4 regions of the Geobacillus sp. FSL W8-0026 genome follow, and region 4 is predicted to be linked to each of the others. Evidence: riboswitches for the same ligand, from Rfam matches in the RefSeq annotation. Region 4 holds a riboswitch; each other region holds the start of a gene.
The links. A riboswitch is a leader RNA that binds a small molecule or an ion and turns the genes downstream of it on or off. The one in region 4 is predicted to bind S-adenosylmethionine.

Region 1 (3,206 bases), 1.6 Mb from region 4:
AAACGAACGAACAGCAAGCCGAAACAGCCGTGCAATCCGCCGCCAACGAAGGAGCCGATATCGTCGTGCTTCCGGAACTATGGACGACCGGCTATGACTTGACGCGCTTGGACGAAATTGCTGATGACGATGCCGGGCGGGCGAAAGCGTTCGCCTCCCGCCTGGCGCAAACATACGGCGTCCATTTCGTCGCCGGCTCAGTCGCCAAAAAAACCGCTGCCGGTGTGACGAACACGATGATCGTCGCCGACCGAAGCGGCCAAATCGTCAGTGAATATAGCAAACTTCATCTGTTCCAGCTGATGGATGAGCATTTGTATTTGCAGCCGGGAAACGCGCCAGGCTTATTTTCGCTTGACGGGCTGTCGTGCGCCGGAGTCATTTGCTATGACATCCGCTTTCCAGAGTGGATTCGCGTCCATGCTTTAGCCGGAGCGGAAGCGCTGTTTGTCGTCGCCGAATGGCCGCTTCCTCGCCTTCACCATTGGCGGACGCTGCTGATGGCGCGAGCGATTGAAAATCAATGCTACGTCATCGCCTGCAATCGGGCCGGAAGCGACCCGAACAACGACTTTGCCGGCCATTCGCTCGTCATCGACCCGTGGGGCGAAATCATCGCCGAGGCCGATGAAAAGCCGGGTGTTCTTCTGGCGGACATCGACCCGGCGCTCGTTAAACAGGTGCGTGCGCGCATCCCGGTGTTTGCCGACCGCCGGCCGCGCGATTACGACGAGGCGGCAAAAAAATTTTTCAAAACGTATTGACAATCCGCCTGCCCAACCTGTATGATTCGAATCAAGCAACCAAACGATTGTTAACATCGCGAAAATTGCAAAAACTCAATAGCTAGACCGGTACTCTTATCAAGAGTTGGCTGAGGGAATTGGCCCAATGAAGCCCAGCAACCGACCGTAATGCTATCGTGAGATAGGGCGCACGCCAAGGGCGGCGCCGGAAGCGACCCGCTTCCGCAGGGCACGGTGCTAAGTCCAACAGAAAGACCGCTGTCTTTCTGAAAGATAAGAGGCGCGAAGACTAACAATCTTCAAGCCTCTTTCCGTATGCGAAAGAGGCTTTTTCATTTGCCAAAACGTAAAGGGGGAACGTGAAAATGACGATTGTCCAATCAGCTGTTTACGAACCGCTCACCGAACAAAAAGCGACCGCCCTCGCCGTCCGCCTCGGCTTGTTCCGCGACGGGGCGCCACTTGCCTGCCGTGAGATCGGCGACGGAAACTTGAACCTTGTTTTCCATATCGTCGACCAAGAAACAAAGCAAGGCGTCATCATCAAACAAGCGCTGCCGTACGCGAAAGTCGTCGGGGAAAGCTGGCCGCTTACGTTAAAGCGCGCCGTCATTGAAAGCAACGCGCTGCGCACGTTTGCCAGCTATGTGCCGCAATACGTCCCAAAAGTCTATTATTCCGACGAATCGCTCGCCATCACGGTGATGGAAGATTTGTCCCGCCTGCAAATCGCGCGCAAAGGGCTGATCGAAGGGAAAACGTACCCGCTGTTGTCCCGGCATATCGGCGAATTCATCGCCAAAACGGCGTTTTACACGTCTGATTTCGGCATGAACCAACAAGAGAAAAAGAAGTTGGCGCAAAACTTCGTCAATCCGGAACTGTGCAAAATTACGGAAGACCTTGTCTTTACCGATCCGTTTTTCGACCATGACACGAACAACTTTGAGGACGAATTGCGCCCGGACGTTGAAGCGCTTTGGCAAGATGACCGTCTTCATCTTGAAACAGCCAAGCTGAAGCGCAAGTTTTTGACTGAAGCGGATGTACTGCTGCACGGAGACTTACACACTGGCAGCATTTTCGCCAGCGACGACGAAACGAAAGTGATCGACCCGGAATTCGCCTTTTACGGCCCGATCGGGTTTGACCTTGGCCAATTTTTCGCCAACTTGCTGTTAAATGCGTTGTCCCGTCCTGAAGCGGAGCGTCAACCGCTCTTTGTTCACATCGACTCAACATGGAAGGTGTTTACGTCCATTTTCGCTGAGCTGTGGCAGACGGAAAGCGTCGAAACGTACGCCGCGACGCCCGGACTGCTTGATGAGGTGCTGCGGCAAGCGTTCATTGACGCCGTCGGTTTTGCCGGCTGCGAAGTCATTCGCCGGACGATCGGCCTCGCCCATGTGGCGGATCTCGACGGCATTGAACAAAAAGCCGAACGGCTCGCCGCGAAACGGCACGCGCTCCGTCTCGGCCGCCGCCTGATCGTTGAGCGCGCTGAACTGGCGGGAACGGACGGCTTCCGCCGCCTGTTTATCGAAACGGAACGATGACACCCTCTGCCCGGGCCGGCCGTCCAACGCCAGCTTGGGCCAATCGATCAACCGAGAAAGGAAGACGACGATGAACTCATTTGCCATCCCGCGCTCTGTCGAATGGCGCGAGACGCATATCACGATTTTAAACCAACAAAAACTGCCATCGGTCACCGAATACATCGACTTGCATACGCTCGAAGACGTGCATGAGGCGATCGCGACGTTGAAAGTGCGCGGGGCGCCGGCGATCGGCATCACGGCCGCCTATGGCTTGGCGCTCGCCGCCTCGCGCTATGAAACCGAAGCGGTGGACGAATTTCAGCGCCGCTTGCAACAAGACCGCGACTACTTAGCGAGCGCGCGCCCGACGGCCGTCAACTTGTTTTGGGCGCTCGATCGGCTCGTCGCCGCCGCCAACAGCGCCGCTTCCGTCAACGAAGCGAAAACATCGCTCATTCACGAAGCGATCCGCATCCAAATCGAAGATGAGGATGTGTGCCGCCGCATCGGCGAATACGCCTTGACCCTTTTCCGCCCGGGCGACCGGGTGATGACGATTTGCAACGCCGGTTCGATCGCCACCGCCCGCTACGGAACGGCGCTTGCTCCGTTTTATTTGGCGAAAGAAAAAGGAATCGAGCTGTCCGTCTACGCCCTTGAGACACGTCCCGTTTTGCAAGGGGCGCGCCTGACCACATGGGAACTCATGCAGGCGGGCGTCGATGTGACGCTCATCACCGACAACATGGCGGCGCAAACGATCAAGGCGAAACATATTAACGCCATCATCGTCGGCGCCGACCGGATCGCGCGAAACGGCGACACGGCGAACAAAATCGGCACGTTCGGCCTCGCTTTGCTCGCTCAATCGTTCGGCATTCCGTTTTACGTCGCCGCGCCGCTGTCTACGATCGACATC
Region 2 (3,206 bases), 1.6 Mb from region 4:
CTACTGGAAAGAAAGCGGCATTTCGGACAACGACTCCGGACGCCTTGGCTCTTCACAACGGGCAGGGGGAATGATGATGGGCTTTGCCCGCCAGCGCGAGCCGAACTGCAGGGGGCGCTCAGTTCCTAACCGCCCCCAGTGACAAAGCGCCGAAGAAAGCGCTGTCAAAAAACAGCGGCTTTTCGGCGCTTTCCGTTGCTTGTTAAGAGCGGACAAACGTTTTCGGCATCACGACGGCGACGACTTGCCCGCGGGCGCATAATTCACCGTTCGCAAACACTTCGGTGTCAACTTGCCATTTTTTCGGGTGAATTTCCGTCACCGTGCCGATGGCCACAAGCGGCACCCCGTGCGGCGTCGGTTTGAGAAAATCGACGTGCAGCGAAGCGGTGACAAAGCGCGGCGGCGTCTCCCCGCTACCCGGCTCATGGCCGTTTTTCCGGTGCAGCGCCAGCGCTGCTGAACCAGTACCGTGGCAGTCGATGAGCGAGGCGATCAATCCACCGTATACAAACCCAGGGATGGCAGTATGTTCGGGGCGCGGCGTGTATACGGTCACCGTCTTGTCCCCTTGCCATCCGGTGCGGAAATGGTGGCCCGTCTCATTCAAACGGCCGCAGCCATAGCACCAAGCGAATTCCTCCGGATAGTCGTCTTGAATGGCGTGAACGATCGTTTCTTCCATGACATCTCCTCCCCTCTTTATTCTTAGTATATCATCCAATTGAAAAAGTCTCGACCCTAAAGCGCACTTTTTGCCCTAAAGTTGCTGTCCATGCTACAATGACCGTCATGAACAACGAAGTGGCTCCATCAGGAATCATTCCCACATGTCAGCCCACACACGGACTGCCATCCGTACAAAACGAAGCTGACAGGACCTATAAGGATGGTGATTTCGGGAAAAATACGGATGGCCACCCATTTTCTATAAAAATGCCGAACTGACGCGGATTTTCATCCTTGGGTGGAGGGCAAACCGTTGCCCATGGAACTTTCCGTGAAAATGCCGAACTGACGCGAGATTTTCACGCCTCGGTGGAGGGCAGATCACACTGCCCATGAAACTTTTCTGATTAAAAAGGCCGCCCATTGGTGTGTGACAGCGGTTTTTCACCGGCCTTCTATGCCACCGGTCGATGTGCGGTCAAGGCAAAAAAATAGAAAGAGGCGCCAGCCACGCTCTGACGCCCAAAGCCCGATCGATGCAAAATCGCGGGCTGCCTGTTTTCATTCTTCTTATCGTTCCGGTTCGTAAAATTCGATCCATTCCCCGTCCGGGCCGAGGAAAAACAAATATTTCGCCCCGTTCGGAAGCGCGGTAATGTCCTCCCAAACGAGCGGAACGCCAAGCGACACGAGCCGCTCTTTCTCCTGTTCAATGCCTTCGACCGTAAATGCGACGTGATGCACTTTTCCTTCCGTCGGCAAATCCGGATTGTATCCTTCGATGAGCTCAACGATGACTTGGCCGTCAAGCCCCAAAAACGCCAGTTTCATCGTCCCGTTCGTATGAATCATCTCGCTGAGCAGCTCGAGGCCGACGACGTTTTGATAAAATACTTTCGATGTTTCAATATCTTTCACTTGGATGCCGACGTGTTCAAATTTTTTGACTGCCATCCGCTGTTCTTCCTTTCTCTCACGTTCTACGATTCAATGGAAAACACAGCCCGCAAATACGGGGTCATTGACGGTGGAAAACGTATTTTTTCCTAGCCCCTGCCATAGATAGCGATCAAGGGCGTACGCCCCCTCCGCTTTCCATCCCTCCGCCTCATCGTTCGTCAGCACGAGGGAAACCATCGTTCCTTGGGTTTCCCATACAGGTGGACATAGCCGTCCCCGCAGTCGATATGCACGACCGCCTAGCGATCGAACCGGATGAGCTCCGTCCGCACGCAGCGCATGACGTGAACGGGAAACGTCGCCGCCACCACATGCGCCGCCATGCAAGCGCGGAGCGACAGTCGTTCCGCCACGCCCCCTCACCTCCCATCATCAAAAACCCCCTTCGCCTCGGAATGATGCGAAAGGGGCCATGAGCCGTTCTTATCATCCAAAGCGAAACCGCTTTGCGGGTGTTAGCACCTTGCCTGCGGCAGGTTGCTGTGGGGTCATCAAGCCCGTTCTCTCGCCCACTCTTGATAAGACGTATGCAATTTATCTTCTATCTTATCATACATCATCAAAGGCAACAATCGTCATTGTTCGACTTCCGGTTGCTCGGACGTGACGCCGACATCTTTCCACGTCAGTTTCGAGCCCGGATCGACCGTAAAGTTGGCGACGCGGTTGTTAACCGCAAGGATGGAGAAGCGATACAGCGTCGGAATGACCGGAACTTCTTCGTTCATCAGCTGTTGCCATTCACTGTAAATTTTCCGGCGATATTCTTTGTCAAACGCCTGCTCCGAATGGCCTTTTTCCAACAGTTCATCGTTTTTCTCATTGACCCAGCGCGAGTAGTTGAACATGACGTTCCGTCCATACAATCCGTATGGATCGACGTCCGTGCCCGTCGCCCACGCGGCTGCGTAAACGTCCACTTTCGGATCATCTTTTTTGACCATATCATAGAAAGAGTTGAACTCCGCCAAGCGTCCGTCCACAAGCTGAACATCGAGACCCACATCTTTCCAGCATTGCATATAAAACTTGGCCAACGGTTCAGCGATGTCCCCGCCGCTCATCGCCAAGAAGTTGATCTTGAATTTTTTGCCGTTCGGATCTTCGCGGAGGCCATCGCCATCCACATCTTTATATCCCGCTTCATCCAGCAATTGTTTCGCTTTTTCCGGATTGTACGTATACCCTTTGATCGAATTGTCATGGTAGCCCGGGAACGACGGCGGAATGAGCGTGTTCGCCGGGAAGCGTAAGCCATGATACAGGCGGTCGGCCACCTCTTGGGTGTTGATGGCGTACGCCATCGCTTGGCGCAGTTTTTTGTTTTGGAATTTCGGATTGTCCATGACGTTTTCTTGCTTTTTCGCATCCCAGTGGCCGAGTTTAAAGCCGATATAGTTGTACGCCAAATCTATTCTGCCGATAAACTGAATATTTTTTGTTCCTTTAGCATTCACATATTGGTCAGTTGGGAATTCTGCAACATCGATTTCCCCTTTTTTCATCGCTTGCAAAATGACTTTCGGGCTGACGACTTTTAAAATGACACCCTTCAATTTTGGTTTGCCATCCCAATA
Region 3 (3,206 bases), 1.6 Mb from region 4:
TCAAGAAGGTGTGGGCGATGACGATCGAATTTCCTTTTTCCGAACTGCTTGAACAGCTGCCGAAGCAGTTTTTTGCTTCGCTTGTCGCCAAAGTGGGAGAGAAAATCAAGGCCGGGCATGATGTCATTAATTTAGGGCAAGGCAATCCGGACCAGCCGACGCCGAAGCATATCGTTGAGGCGATGCAGCGGGCGGCGGCCAATCCGAAGTACCATAAATATTCGCCGTTTCAAGGCTACTCGTTTTTGAAAGAAGCCGTTGCCGCCTTTTATGCGCGCGAGTATGGAGTTGAGGTCGACCCGACCCGCGAAGTCGCCATTTTGTTTGGCGGCAAGGCCGGGCTTGTCGAGCTGCCGCTTTGCCTCGTCAACCCGGGCGATGTGGTGCTCGTCCCCGACCCGGGCTATCCGGATTACTGGTCGGGAATCGCGCTCGCCCGCGCGCGGATGGAAATGATGCCGCTTGTCGCCGAGCAGCAATTTTTGCCCGATTACAGCGCCATTCCGGCGGCGGTCGCCGATCAGGCGAAACTGATGTTTTTAAACTATCCGAACAACCCGACCGGTGCGACGGCGACGAACGAGTTTTTCGCCGAGACGGTGGCGTTCGCCGCCAAGCACGGTATCGCCGTCGTGCACGATTTTGCTTACGGGGCGATCGGTTTTGACGGCAAAAAGCCGGTCAGCTTCCTCGAAGTTGACGGGGCGAAAGACGTCGGCGTCGAGATTTACACGTTTTCGAAAACGTACAATATGGCCGGCTGGCGCGTCGCGTTTGCCGTCGGCAACGAGCGGATCATTCGGGCGCCTGAGCTGCTGCAAGATCATTTGTACGTCAGCCTGTTCGGCGCCGTCCAGGAAGCGGCGGCTGCAGCGCTTCTCGGCCCGCAAGATTGCGTCAACGAGCTTGTCGCGCTGTATGAAGCGCGCCGCCATACGTTCATTTCTGCTTTGCGCGAGATCGGCTGGGAAGCACCGGCGCCGTCCGGTTCGTTTTTCGCTTGGCTCCCCGTACCGAAAGGGTGGTCGTCCGCCGAGTTTGCCGATGTGCTCCTTGAGCAGGCGCATGTCGCTGTCGCTCCGGGCATCGGCTTTGGCGAGCACGGCGAAGGGTATGTGCGCGTCGGCCTATTGACCGATGAGGCGCGGCTCTGTGAAGCGGCGGAGCGGATCGGACGGCTCGGGCTGTTTTGAAAAAAATGATTGACAACGGCGGCAAAGGCTGTCATAATTCAAAGTAAATTTGCCATACTTGCCAAAATCGTTTGACAAGTGTATAGTTACGCAAGCATTCTTATCAAGAGCAGGCGGAGGGACGAGCCCAATGAAGCCCGGCAACCGGCTTGGTACATTCAAGCACGGTGCTAATTCTTGCAGCGGAAACGCTGAGAGATAAGAAGAGCGCCATAAACGAATGACGCCTCTTCTTATGAAGAGGCTTTTTTCTTTGGAAAGAGGGATGAATGATGAGTGCAGTGATGGCAACGTATTTGCTTCATGACGAGAAAGACATCCGCAAAAAGGCGGAAGGGATCGCGCTCGGCTTGACGGTCGGCACGTGGACCGACTTGCCGGCGTTGGAGCAGGAGCAGCTTCGCAAACATAAAGGGGAAGTGGTCGCCGTTGAGGAGCTTGGCGAAAGCGAGCGTGTAAACGCGTATTTCGGCAAGCGGCTGAAGCGGGCGATCGTCAAAATCGCCTATCCGACGGTCAACTTCAGCGCTGATTTGCCGGCGCTTTTGGTGACGACGTTTGGCAAATTGTCGCTTGATGGGGAAGTGCGGCTGCTTGATCTCGAGTTTCCGGACGAGTGGAAGCGGCAATTTCCGGGGCCGCGCTTTGGCATCAGCGGCATTCGCGAAAAAGTCGGGGTATATAACCGCCCGCTGTTAATGAGCATTTTTAAAGGCATCATCGGCCGCGATTTGGCGTATTTGACGTCCGAATTGAAAAAACAGGCGCTTGGCGGCGTCGACCTAGTCAAAGATGACGAAATTTTGTTTGATAGCGAGCTTCTTCCGTTTGAGAAGCGGATTACGGAAGGAAAGGCCGCGCTTCGGGAAGTGTACGAACAAACGGGCAAACGGACGCTGTACGCCGTTAACTTGACCGGTAAAACGTTTGAGCTGAAAGAAAAAGCGAAACGGGCCGCCGAGCTTGGCGCCGACGTGCTGTTGTTTAACGTGTTCGCCTACGGGCTTGATGTGTTGCAAGGGCTGCGCGAGGATGAAAACATCACCGTGCCGATTATGGCGCATCCGGCGTTTAGCGGCGCGATCACGCCGTCTGAGTTTTACGGGGTCGCCCCGTCGCTGTTGCTCGGCAAGCTGTTGCGGCTCGCCGGGGCTGATTTCGTCCTGTTCCCGTCGCCGTACGGCAGCGTCGCTCTCGAGCGCGAGCAGGCGCTTGGCATCGCCCGGGCGCTCACCGATGACCAAGAGCCGTTTGCGCGGGCGTTTCCGGTGCCGTCGGCGGGCATTCATCCGGGGCTCGTGCCGCTTCTTGTCCGCGATTTCGGCCTTGACAGCATCGTCAACGCCGGCGGCGGCATTCACGGCCATCCGGACGGGGCGATCGGCGGCGGCCAGGCGTTTCGCGCGGCGATCGATGCGGTGTTGGCCGGTCGGCCGCTCCGCGAAGCAGCTGTTGAAAACGAGGCCCTACAAAAAGCGATCGACCGTTGGGGCGCTGTTGAGGTGGAAGCATGACGAGGCAGCTTGTTCTCTTTTGCGATTTTGACGGCACGATTACGGAAAACGACAACATTATCGCCATTATGAAACAGTTCGCCCCGCCGGAGTGGGAGGCGCTCAAAGACGACATTCTCGCTGAGCGCATCTCCGTTCAGGAAGGGGTCGGGAAGATGTTTTCCCTCCTTCCGTCTTCGCTAAAGGGCGAAATCGTCGATTTTCTGCGGGGCACCGCCCGTTTGCGCGAAGGGTTTCGCGAATTCGCCGCTTGGACGAAAGAGCAGGGCATTCCGCTCTATGTGGTGAGCGGTGGGATCGACTTTTTTGTCTACCCGCTGCTTGACGGGATCATCGAACGAGAGTGCATTTTTTGCAACGGCTCCGATTTCAGCGGCGCGACGATCCGCATCACGTGGCCTTACGCGTGCGACGGCGAGTGCCAAAACGGCTGCGGCTGCTGCAAGCCGTCGCTCCTTCGCAAGCTTTCCCGCCCGGACGGGTATCATGTCGTCATCGG
Region 4 (3,206 bases):
TGAAAGAGAGCTCCCGCGCTAGGCGAAGCGGAAGCGGCTCAATGCTCCTCCGTCAGCCGATGATCGCGCATGATCGTTTCCAGCAAATGCTCGCATCCCGCTCGGATCAGGTGATACACTTCGGCAAAATTGCCCGTATAGTACGGGTCTGGCACGTCGTCCGTTTCCCGTTCCGGCACGAAATCGAGCAGCCGAGCGATCACCGCTCTCGACCGGAGGCCGGCCAACCGCCGCAAATCGTTCAAATTGGTGGCATCCATGGCGATGATATAATCGAACTCCTCCAAGTCGCGGCGGGCGACTTGCCGGGCGCGGATGCCGGAATAATCGATCTTGTTCTCGCTTAAAATTCGCCGCGTTTCCGCATGCGGCGGTTCCCCCACATGCCAGCTGCCCGTTCCCGCCGAATCAACGGTGATGACATGCTCTAGTCCCCGCTCTTTCACCAAATGGCGAAAAACAGCTTCCGCCATCGGCGAACGGCAGATGTTTCCAAGACAAACGAACAGCACTTTCACCATCCGAAACGGCCTCCCTTTCGCCATCGTGATGAACATCGTTTCATTCGGTATTGTTTCTTTTTTCTCGCCGGCCTAGCCTCTCTTTCACCGCACAGGCCCGCCTCTCCATTTTACCATACCGTCTGTTTCTCGGCTGGGCAACAGACGATCTCCTCTCCCGCTTTTCAGCGCCGATGTGGTACAATACATGATAACCGCTATGAAAGGAGCGCGAATCATGGACTTATCCAAACCGTCGGCGGAAAACGTCGAATACATGATTGAACAATTGAAACAAAAATTAAAAATGCTCAATTGGGAAGCGATGAAGCCATCACATTTTTCCGAGGAATGGTACGATGAATTGAAAGAGATTTTCGAGATGGTGATGAAACGCGAGACGTTCAGTCCGAGTGAAATGCAAGCCATTGTGGAAGAACTCGGGAATCTGCGCAAAAAGTAAAGGCTTGCCGGTCGTAAGGCGCGCGGTTTTGAAGGGCGGAAAACGGGGCGTCTTTCCGCCGAACCGCGGGGTTCGCTGACATGCCGCACCGGCCAGCCATGATCCAAAGGCGCTTGCCCGCCAAGATAAACATAATTCCCATCGAAAAACTAGGATTGACATTGGCGGCAATTGTGCTAAAATTTTAATCAATTACATCATTGCATACGCTTATCAAGAGCGAGGGAGGGACTGGCCCGATGAACTCCGGCAACCTGCTCTGGCTAGCAAGGTGCCAATTCCAGCAAAAATGGGGTCCATTTTGAAAGATAAGGCGGCGCTAATTCTTCCGCTCTTTCCAAAATCAAAATGGGAAGGGCATTTTTGTCGCCGAGCTGCCGCTTGCTGAGTAAATATCCAACTAATCACGTTGATTTTCTTTGGTTTTATAAGGAGGGAAAAACGATGCTCACGTACGATCAGTGGGAAACGGCAGAAAAACCGTCTTTTCCGTCTGACAATGAAACAAAAGGAGCGCTTGACGTTCTCGCTTGGGCGTACCGCGAGTACGGTGATGAAATGGTGTACGCCTGTAGCTTTGGCATCGAAGGCATCGTGCTGATCGATCTGATTTCCCAAGTGAAGCCGGATGCGGAAATCGTCTTTCTCGACACGGGGCTGCATTTTCAAGAAACGTATGACACGATCGAAAAAGTGAAAGAAAAATATCCTTCGCTCCGCATCGTGATGAAACGCCCGTCACTGACGTTGGAACAACAAGCCGCCCAGTTTGGTGATGAACTATGGAAGCGCGATCCGAACAAATGTTGCGAGCTGCGCAAAGTCATTCCGCTGCGTGAAGCGCTGACTGGGGTGACCGCTTGGATTTCCGGCTTGCGCCGCGAACAATCGCCGACGCGGCGCCATGTCGAATACATCAATAAGGATGACAAATTCCGTTCGGTCAAAGTCTGTCCGCTCATTCATTGGACATGGAAAGACGTATGGAACTACGTGTATAAGCACGATCTTCCGTACAACGTGCTTCATGACCGCGGCTACCCGAGCATCGGCTGCGCTCCGTGTACAGCGCCGGCAGTCGATCCGAACGATTTGCGCTCCGGGCGCTGGGCCGGCCAAGGGAAGACCGAGTGCGGGCTCCATCTCACATAGGAGGAACCCATCGTATGCTCCTTGCGATTGCGGTTTCTCATTTCCTTTTTCTTCGCCATGAACATGGCGGCATGTAAGCGATTTTTCAGTCTATCAATCTAGGAGGTTGTGAACATGAGCGTAAGCATCCCGCATGGCGGCACATTAATCAACCGTTGGAATCCCGATTATCCGCTTGACGAAGCATCCAAAACGATCGAACTGTCGAAAGCGGAATTAAGCGATTTGGAATTGATCGGCACGGGGGCGTACAGTCCGCTCACCGGCTTTTTAACGAAAGCGGACTACGACGCGGTTGTGGAAACGATGCGCCTCGCTGACGGCACCGTCTGGAGCATTCCGATCACGCTCGCGGTGACGGAGGAGAAAGCGAAAGAACTTGCTGTCGGCGATAAAGCGAAGCTCGTTTATAACGGCGACGTGTACGGCGTCATCGAAATCGCCGATATGTACCGCCCGGACAAAACAAAAGAAGCTACGTTCGTTTACAAAACGGATGAACTCGCCCACCCTGGCGTACGCAAACTGTTTGAAAAACCGGATGTGTACGTCGGCGGGGAAGTCACGCTTGTCAAACGGACCGATAAAGGACCGTTCGCCGCGTTTTATTTCGATCCGGCCGAAACGCGGAAGCGGTTTGCCGAACTCGGCTGGAACACCGTTGTCGGCTTCCAAACGCGCAACCCGGTTCACCGCGCTCACGAATACATTCAAAAATGCGCGCTTGAGATCGTCGACGGTTTGTTTTTAAACCCGCTCGTCGGTGAAACGAAAGCGGATGACATTCCGGCTGACATCCGGATGGAAAGCTACCAAGTGCTGCTGGAAAACTATTATCCGAAAGACCGCGTCTTCCTTGGCGTCTTCCAAGCGGCCATGCGCTATGCCGGACCGCGCGAGGCCATTTTCCATGCCATGGTGCGCAAAAACTTCGGCTGCACGCACTTCATCGTCGGCCGCGACCACGCCGGTGTCGGCAATTACTACGGCACATATGACGCACAAAAAATCTTCTCGAACTTTACGGCTGAAGAGCTCGGGATCACGCCGCTCTTTTTCGAACATAGCTTTTATTGCACGAAATGCGAAGG

Region 1: another riboswitch for S-adenosylmethionine. It lies ahead of mtnK (S-methyl-5-thioribose kinase); the one in region 4 lies ahead of NST29_RS02885 (phosphoadenylyl-sulfate reductase).
Region 2: another riboswitch for S-adenosylmethionine. It lies ahead of NST29_RS10895 (VOC family protein); the one in region 4 lies ahead of NST29_RS02885 (phosphoadenylyl-sulfate reductase).
Region 3: another riboswitch for S-adenosylmethionine. It lies ahead of mtnW (2,3-diketo-5-methylthiopentyl-1-phosphate enolase); the one in region 4 lies ahead of NST29_RS02885 (phosphoadenylyl-sulfate reductase).

The regions. Positions count from the first base shown of each region.
Region 1 covers NZ_CP150194.1:2,610,763-2,613,968, forward strand. The annotation lists gene NST29_RS13040 (carbon-nitrogen family hydrolase) at 1-764, shown strand, start outside; SAM riboswitch class I at 858-1,026, shown strand; gene mtnK (S-methyl-5-thioribose kinase) at 1,112-2,302, shown strand; gene mtnA (S-methyl-5-thioribose-1-phosphate isomerase) at 2,373-3,206, shown strand, end outside.
Region 2 covers NZ_CP150194.1:2,181,639-2,184,844, forward strand. The annotation lists gene NST29_RS10890 (PaaI family thioesterase) at 203-685, opposite strand; gene NST29_RS10895 (VOC family protein) at 1,240-1,623, opposite strand; SAM riboswitch class I at 2,050-2,154, opposite strand; gene opp4A (oligopeptide ABC transporter substrate-binding protein) at 2,205-3,206, opposite strand, start outside.
Region 3 covers NZ_CP150194.1:2,607,423-2,610,628, reverse strand. The annotation lists gene NST29_RS13035 (pyridoxal phosphate-dependent aminotransferase) at 18-1,193, shown strand; SAM riboswitch class I at 1,291-1,398, shown strand; gene mtnW (2,3-diketo-5-methylthiopentyl-1-phosphate enolase) at 1,466-2,707, shown strand; gene mtnX (2-hydroxy-3-keto-5-methylthiopentenyl-1-phosphate phosphatase) at 2,704-3,206, shown strand, end outside.
Region 4 covers NZ_CP150194.1:580,512-583,717, reverse strand. The annotation lists gene NST29_RS02895 (low molecular weight protein-tyrosine-phosphatase) at 39-521, opposite strand; gene NST29_RS02890 (DUF1128 domain-containing protein) at 739-963, shown strand; SAM riboswitch class I at 1,171-1,278, shown strand; gene NST29_RS02885 (phosphoadenylyl-sulfate reductase) at 1,408-2,115, shown strand; gene sat (sulfate adenylyltransferase) at 2,230-3,206, shown strand, end outside.